Linked DNA regions of Oharaeibacter diazotrophicus. Each later gene encodes a partner of the first gene's protein in a complex. Links are inferred from orthologs where the notes say so. Each region holds a gene or a part of one and is shown on either strand. Other genes may lie near its edges.

Region 1 (3,923 bases):
TCTCGCTCGGCGCCGCCGACGCGCTGTCGGTGTGGGTCCCGACGGCCGCGATCGCAGGCGCCTTCGCCTCGATCTTCCTGTTGGTCGCGGTCGCCGGCCCGCGCGCCGGCATGACGACGCTGATCCTCGCCGGTCTCGCCGTCTCCTCGCTCGCCGGCGCGCTGATCTCGCTGGCGCTCAACCTCGCGCCCAACCCCTATGCCGCGCTCGAGATCGCGTTCTGGCTGCTCGGTTCGCTCGACGACCGCTCGATGCGACACGTTGCGATCGCCTTGCCGTTCATGGCGCTCGCCTGGGTGCTGATCGGCAGTGCCGGACCGGCGTTCCGGGTGCTCGCCCTCGGCGAGGAGGCCGCCGAGAGCCTCGGCGTCCGGGTCGCCGCGCTGCGCCTGCGCGTCGTGCTGGCGACCGCCTGCGGCGTCGGTGCCGCGGTGGCGGTGGCCGGTGGCGTCGGCTTCGTGGGGCTGGTGGCGCCGCATCTCGTCCGCCCGCTGGTCGGCCACGACCCCGCGCGGGTGCTGCTGCCGTCCGCGCTCGCGGGGGCGGCGCTGCTCACGGCCGCCGACGTGCTGGTGCGCTTCGTGCCGGCCACCGAGGAGATCCGCCTCGGCGTCGTCACCGCCCTCGTCGGCGTGCCGTTCTTCCTGGTGCTGATCGCGCGCCACCGCAGCCTCGTCGAGGGAGGCACCGAGCGATGACCGCGGCCGGGCCGACGCTCACGGCCGAGGCGATCGTGGTCGCGCGCGCCGGCCGACGCGTGCTCGACGGCGTCGACCTCGTGGTCGAACCCGGGCGGCTGCTCGTCGTCGCCGGTCCGAACGGCGCCGGCAAGTCGACGCTCGCCCGCGTCCTCGCCGGGCTCGTCCGCCCGGACGCGGGCCGCGTCCGCCTCGGCGACCGCCCGCTGACGGCGCTGAAGCCGGGGGCGCTCGCCCGAACCGTCGCCTATCTGCCGCAGGGCCACGAGGTGCACTGGCCGATGCCCGTCGCCGACGTGGTCGCGATCGGCCGGCATCCGCACGGCGACCGCGACGAGCGCGGCGTCGTGCCGGCACTGCTCGTCGCGCTCGAACTGGACGCGCTCGCCGACCGGCCGGTGACGCGGCTCTCCGGCGGCGAGCGCGCCCGCGTCGCGCTCGCCCGCGCGCTCGCGGTCGAGGCGCCGATCCTGATCGCGGACGAGCCGACCGCCGCACTCGACCCGCGCCAGCAACTCGCGATCATGGAGCATCTCGCCGGCGTCGCCGCCGCCGGCGCGGCGGTGGTGGTGGTGATGCACGACCTCTCGCTCGCCGCCCGCTTCGCCGACCGCGCCGCCATCCTCTCGCGCGGCCGGGTCGCCGCCGCCGGTCCGGCCGCGGAGGTACTGGTGCCCGCGGTCCTCGAGCCGGTCTACGGTGTCCGCTTCGCCGAGGGCGAAGCCGACGGTGTCAGGGTGCTGACGGCCTCGTGCAGATTGTAAGGAACGTCGCGCAACATCCTGGACTTCTAAAGTCTTGCCGGATCTCGGCCGATCGCTGCGCGGGTCGGGCAGGGGAGCCGCCCGCCCGTCGCCTCACCGCTCCTTCTTGATCCGGTCGTCGAACACCAGACCCGTCTCCACCGCCGCGCGGCCGAACTTGGCGCGGACGGCGTCCATGGCGCGTTCCGCGGCGGCGCGGCGGGTGCCGCCGGTGTCGACGAGGTCGGCCGGGTCGGCGTGGAGCGAGGTCTCGAGGTCCGACACGGTGACGCCGGCGAGGCGGTAGGGCGTACCGGCGGGCTCGCGCGAGAGCAGGTCGTCGGCGGCGTGGAAGATGCGGTCGGCGAGCTGGGTCGGATCGGCGAGGCGGCGGGCGCGGGTGTGCAGGCGGAAGTCGGGCGTCTTCAGCTTCAGCGTCACGGTGCGGCCGGCGATGTCGTAGCCCTTGAGGTGGGCCGAGACCTTCTCGGCGAGCCGGCGCAGGATCGGCCGCAACGCCTCGTGGTCGGCGATGTCGGTGTCGAAGGTCGTTTCGGCGCCGACGCTCTTGCGCTCGTGCGAGGGATCGACCGGGCGATCGTCGTCGCCGCGGGCGAGCTTGGCGAGGCGCAGGCCCATGGCGCCGTAGCGGCGGGCGAGGTGGCCGGCGTCGAGCTGTTGGAGATCGCCGACGGTGCGGATGCCGTCGCCGGCGAGCTTCTCGGCGAAGGCGGCGCCGACGCCGAAGATCGTGGTCACCGGCCGCGGCGCCAGGAAGGCCGTCGCCTCGGCGCGGCCGATCACCGAGAAGCCGCGCGGCTTGTCGAGGTCGGAGGCGATCTTGGCGAGGAACTTGTTGGGGGCGAGGCCGACCGAGACCGTGATGCCGACCTCGCGCTCGACCCGGCTCGCGAAGCGCGCCAACGTCTCGGCCAGGCGGCCGTGGTGGAGCCGCTCGGTTCCGGAGAGGTCGAGGAAGGCCTCGTCGATCGACAGCGGTTCGACCAGCGGGGTCAGCTCCAGCATCATGGCGCGGATCTGCCGGCCGACGCGGACGTATTTCTCCATGTCCGGCTTGATCACCACCGCGTCCGGGCAGGCCGCGAGCGCCTTGAACATCGGCATCGCCGAGCGCACCCCGCGGATGCGGGCGATGTAGCAGCAGGTCGAGACGACGCCGCGCTTGCCGCCGCCGACGATGACCGGCCGGTCGCGCAGGCTCGGGTCGTCGCGCTTCTCGATCGAGGCGTAGAAGGCGTCGCAGTCGACATGCGCGATCGCGAGCGAATCGAGTTCGGCGTGGCGTACGAGACGCGGCCCGCCGCAGGCCGCGCAGCGGCGCCGGCCGGCGTCCGCGCCGGCGAGGCAGTCTCGGCAGAAGCCCGTCATCGCCCGATCCCCGCGCGCTCGGTTTCAGCCGGACTGCACCAGCCGGACGGCGGCGGCAACGAGGTCGGCGTTGTCGCGGGCGAGGCCGCCGTCGGGCAGCAGCCGGCCGTCCTCGAGGCCGGTGCGGATGTCGAGGCCGAGGCCGATGGCGGCGCGGTTCACCGACCACAGCTGGTCGTCGAAGCCGTGGGCGAGGGGCGGGGCCTCGAGCCGATGCCGGACGATGGCGAGCACCACCGCGTCGAAGGCGGCGCGCGCCTCGGCCTCGTCCTGCTCGCCGATCTCGACCAGGAGGCGCAGGCAGGCGCCCCGCTGCGGCAGCGTGGCGAGACGGTCGACGTCGGCGACGTCGAACAGGCCGGCCTCGACGCCGATGCCGAGCCCGAGGGCGGCGGCGATCACGTCCGGTGCGTCGACCTCGGAGAGGTTGACCGAGACGTAGTCGGGCTTCTCCACGAGGGCGGCGAGCCGGTCGATCCGGGCGCGGCCGCGCGGGGCGATCCAGTCGCCGGTGGAGATGCCGACCGGCACGCCCGGCACGGCGGCCCGCACCGCGTGCAGCACCGGCTCGACGGCGGCCGGCTCGAGGCTCTCGAGGCCGTCGGCCCCGCGCGGATGGACGTGGAGGCAGGCGGCCCCGGCCGCGACCGCGGCGACGGCGGCGGCGGCGATCGCGTCGGCGCCGACCGGGACGGCGGGGTGCCAGTCGGTGTTGCGGTTCCCGTTCAGCGCGGCCTGGATCATGTCAGAACTCCTCTCCGGCGGCGCCCGCGAGCGCGTGGCGGGCGGCGGCCAGCATCGTCGGCCGGATCCCGGCGTTGAGCGAGAACGCCAGCAGCAGGGCCTCGTCGGCCATGAAGAACTCGATCACCCCGGCCAGGAACCCGGGCTCCGCCGCGGCGTTGCGCAGATCCCGCGGGCCGATGCCCGAAAGCGCGAGGAAGCGCCCGAGCGCCTCCGGGTCGCCGGCGAGGAAGGCGAGGCCGCGGATGGCGACGTCCTCGGCCTCGGCGGTGGTCATGCGGGCTGTCGACCTCATGAAAATCCTAGCGTTTGCGTTTACGTAAGGAATCCGCCGTAGTTTACTACCCAA
Region 2 (3,456 bases), on another replicon or contig:
AGCGCGATCAAGAGCGCCTTCTGCTCGCCGGTCGAGGACAGCTCCGCCGGCATCGCCTTGGCGGCGTGGTGGACCCGGAGGTCGGCGCGCTGCGGCCCGGTCAGGGTGCGGCCGGCGGCACGGTCGCGCGAGCGCGCCGCGGCGAGGTCGGTGCGGTACCAGTCCTCGACGTCGGAAGCGGAGGCGGCCTCGAGCGCGGCTTCCACGTCGCCCTCGAGGGCGAGGCGGGCGGCGGGGAAGGCGTCGTCGGCGCCGCCGGCGTCGATCAGGCGGACGAGGCAGCCGACCGCCTCGCGCCGGGCCGCCGCGACCGCGACGCCGAGGGCGGCGGTCTCGGTCTCGACGGCGTCGAGCCAGGCGGGATCGGTACGGTGGTCCTCGAGCAGGCGGTTGCGCCGCGTGAGGGCCTGCTCGAAGGCGGCGACCCGGCGGCCGTGGGCGGGATCGAGCGCCAGCACCAGTCGGTCGAGGAAGCGGCGGCGGTCGCTGGCGGGGCCGGTGAACAGGCCGTCCATCGCCGGTGTCAGCCAGAGCACGCGGGCGTGGTCGGAGAGGGCGTCCATCGATCGCGCCGGCTCGCCGTCGATGCGGACCTGCCGGCCGGCCTCGCCGGGCACGAGGCCGGTGCCGATCCGCACGGGGCCGAGCGCGCCCTCGATCTCGGCCGAGACCGAGAAACCGCCGGCGCCGCCGATACGGGCGATCTCGGCGAGGGTGGCCCGGCGCAGGCCGCGGCCCGGCGACAGCAGCGACAGCGCCTCCAGCACGTTGGTCTTGCCGGCGCCGTTGTCGCCGACTAGCGCCACCGAGCGCCGCCCGAAGACGAAGCGACGCGCGGCGTGGCTGCGAAAGTCGGTCAGTGCCAGCGCGGTGACGAAGACCCGCGCCGTCCGGTCCGGGTCGGTCATGGCGGCGGCCGTGGAAGCTGCGGCGGCGCCCGTCACACCCGCATCGGCATCAGGACGTAGAGCGTGTCGCCGTCGCCGACGTCCTGGATCAGGGTCGGCGAGCCGGGGTCGGCGAGGCGGAACACGGCGGTCTCGCCGGTGAGCTGGGCGGTGATGTCGAGCAGGTAGCGGGCGTTGAAGCCGATGTCGAGCGGCTCGGCGTCGTATTCGACCACGAGTTCCTCGGTGGCCGAGCCGGAATCCGGGTTGACCACGGTGAGCACCATCTTGCCGGCGGTCAGCGTGAGCTTCACCGCGCGGCCGCGCTCGGAGGAGATGGTGGAGACGCGGTCGACCGCCTCGGCGAACTCCGCGCGGTCGGCCCGGAGCTCCTTGTCGTTGCCCTGCGGGATGACGCGGCCGTAGTCCGGGAAGGTGCCGTCGATCAGCTTGGAGGTCAGCACGACGTCGCCGACGGTGAAGCGGATCTTGGCGTCCGACAGCTCGACGCCGACGTCGAGGTCGGGGTTCTCGAGCAGGCGCTGGATCTCGCCGACGGTCTTGCGCGGCACGATGATGCCCGGCATGCCCGCGGCCCCGTCCGGCGCCGGCACGTCGGCGCGGGCGAGGCGGTGGCCGTCGGTGGCGACGGCGCGGAAGCGGCGCCCGCCGGGACCCTCGACCGTGTGCAGGAAGATGCCGTTCAGGTAGTAGCGAATCTCCTCGTTGGAGATCGCGAACTGGGTGCGCTCGATCAGCGTCTTCAGGGAGGACGCCTTCAGCGTGAAGCGGTGGCTGAGCTCGCCGACGGTGATGTCGGGAAAGTCGCTCTCCGGCAGCATCTGCAGCGAGAAGCGCGAGCGGCCGGAGGTGATGGCGAGGGTGGCGCCGTCGGACGAGGTCTCGAGGCCGACCTGCGAGCCCTCGGGCAGCTTGCGGACGATGTCGTAGAACATGTGCGCCGGCACGGTGGTGGCGCCGGGGCGCTCGACCATGGCCGGGACGGTCTCCTGCGCCTCGAGGTCGAGGTCGGTCGCCTTCAGCTTCAGCGCGCCGGCGTCGGTGCGCACCAGCACGTTCGACAGGATGGGGATGGTGTTGCGGCGCTCGACGACCCGGTGGACGTGGGTCAGCGACTTCAACAGTTCGGAGCGCTCGAGCGTCACGCGCATGGGTCATCCCGTGGGGCGGGAAGGGACGGCCGACCGGGAAGGCGAGGATACGCGGAACGGTAGGCCGGCCCCTCGTGATCGGATCAGGGCGGCCCCGCGGTCTCTCGCGAGGGCCGCAGGGACAGGCACTTTACGGGGTTCGGCCGACAACGCAAGACCGTGACGCCACGAAGCGGCACGGCGCGGTCCATACACGGCGATCCACCGGAGACCTCGTGGTTTTCGACAGGATGTCAACAGGCGCGCGGGAGGCATGTCCCCGGGAACGGCCGGTGGACATCCCGGTGGAAACCACCGGGGATGCGTCGTGGACAAGGTCGTGGACGGGCGGTGGACGGCACCCGGAAGCCGGGCGCCCGTCGGCGGCGCGGATCAGGCGTCGAGCATGCGCTTCAGCACGTCGATCTCCTGGGCGAGCGCCTCGTCGTGACCGACGAGATCCTCGACCTTGCGCACGGCGTGCAGGACGGTGGTGTGGTCGCGCCCGCCGAAGCGGCGGCCGATCTCCGGCAGCGAGCGGGGCGTCATGGTCTTGGCGAGATACATGGCGATCTGACGCGGCCAGACGATCGAGCGCGTCCGCCGCGAGGACAGGAGGTCCTGCTTGGAGACGTTGTAGTGCTTGGCGACGACGCGCTGGATGTCCTCGATCTTGACGCGGCGTCCGTCGGCGACGCGGATCAGGTCCTTCAGCGTGGTCTCGGCGAGGGCGAGCGTCACCGACAGCCCGGTCAGCTGGTTGTGGCCGACGAGGCGGGTGACCGCGCCTTCGAGGTCGCGCCCCGAGGAGGTGACGTTGCGGGCGATGAAGTCGACGACGTCGTCCGGCACGGCGAAGGCCGGCGCCTGCTCGCGGGCGAGGGCGATGCGACGCTCGACGATGGCGCGGCGCAGGGCGAGGTCCGGCACGCCGATCTCGACCAGGAGGCCGCCGGCGAGGCGCGAGCGCACCCGCTCGTCGAGGGTCTCGAGTTCGACCGGCGGGCGGTCGGCGGCGACGACGACCTGACGGGCGCCGTCGATCAGCGAATTCACGGTGTGGCAGAATTCCTGCTGGATCTGCTTGCCGTGCAGGAACTGCATGTCGTCGATGATCAGGAGGTCGATGGTGCGCAGCGCCTCCTTGAAGGCGATCGCCGACTGGGTCTGCAGCGCGTGGACGAAGCGGTACATGAAGTGCTCGGCGGTGAGGTAGAGCACCTTCACGCCGGGGCGGGCCGCCTTCAGCTCGTGGCAGATCGCCTGCAGCAGGTGGGTCTTGCCCTGGCCGACCGCGGAATGGACGTAGAGCGGGTTGAACTTGACGCCGCCGGCGCCCGGTCCGTCGACGATCTGGCGCGCGGCCGCGAGGGCGAAGCGGTTGGCCGAGCCCTCGACGAAGGTCGCGAATGTGTAGC

What was found. Proteins that work in one complex are often made in the same cells at the same time.
Region 2: the proteins of EDD54_RS04735 (region 1) and dnaN are in contact, whole or in part, in a solved structure (PDB 1OK7), measured with the Escherichia coli proteins. The link is inferred for Oharaeibacter diazotrophicus from one-to-one orthologs.

Annotation. Positions count from the first base shown.
Region 1 is NZ_SNXY01000006.1:999,865-1,003,787, reverse strand. The notes cover bases 694-3,487. They hold EDD54_RS04735 (DNA polymerase IV), read right to left. Parts: upstream 2,831-3,487; coding sequence 1,556-2,830; downstream 694-1,555. Other genes in these bases: EDD54_RS04730 (3-keto-5-aminohexanoate cleavage protein), read right to left, coding at 2,855-3,487; EDD54_RS04740 (ABC transporter ATP-binding protein), read left to right, coding at 695-1,462; EDD54_RS04745 (FecCD family ABC transporter permease), read left to right, coding at 694-698. Outside these bases: more of EDD54_RS04745, read left to right, coding at 1-693; more of EDD54_RS04730, read right to left, coding at 3,488-3,574; EDD54_RS04725 (DUF3572 domain-containing protein), read right to left, coding at 3,576-3,851. UniProt on the Escherichia coli protein: Poorly processive, error-prone DNA polymerase involved in translesion repair and untargeted mutagenesis. Copies undamaged DNA at stalled replication forks, which arise in vivo from mismatched or misaligned primer ends.
Region 2 is NZ_SNXY01000011.1:213,708-217,163, forward strand. The notes cover bases 1-2,892. They hold dnaN (DNA polymerase III subunit beta), read right to left. Parts: upstream 2,060-2,892; coding sequence 941-2,059; downstream 1-940. Other genes in these bases: recF (DNA replication/repair protein RecF), read right to left, coding at 1-908; dnaA (chromosomal replication initiator protein DnaA), read right to left, coding at 2,432-2,892. Also shown: more of dnaA, read right to left, coding at 2,893-3,456. UniProt on the Escherichia coli protein: Confers DNA tethering and processivity to DNA polymerases and other proteins. Acts as a clamp, forming a ring around DNA (a reaction catalyzed by the clamp-loading complex) which diffuses in an ATP-independent manner freely and bidirectionally along dsDNA.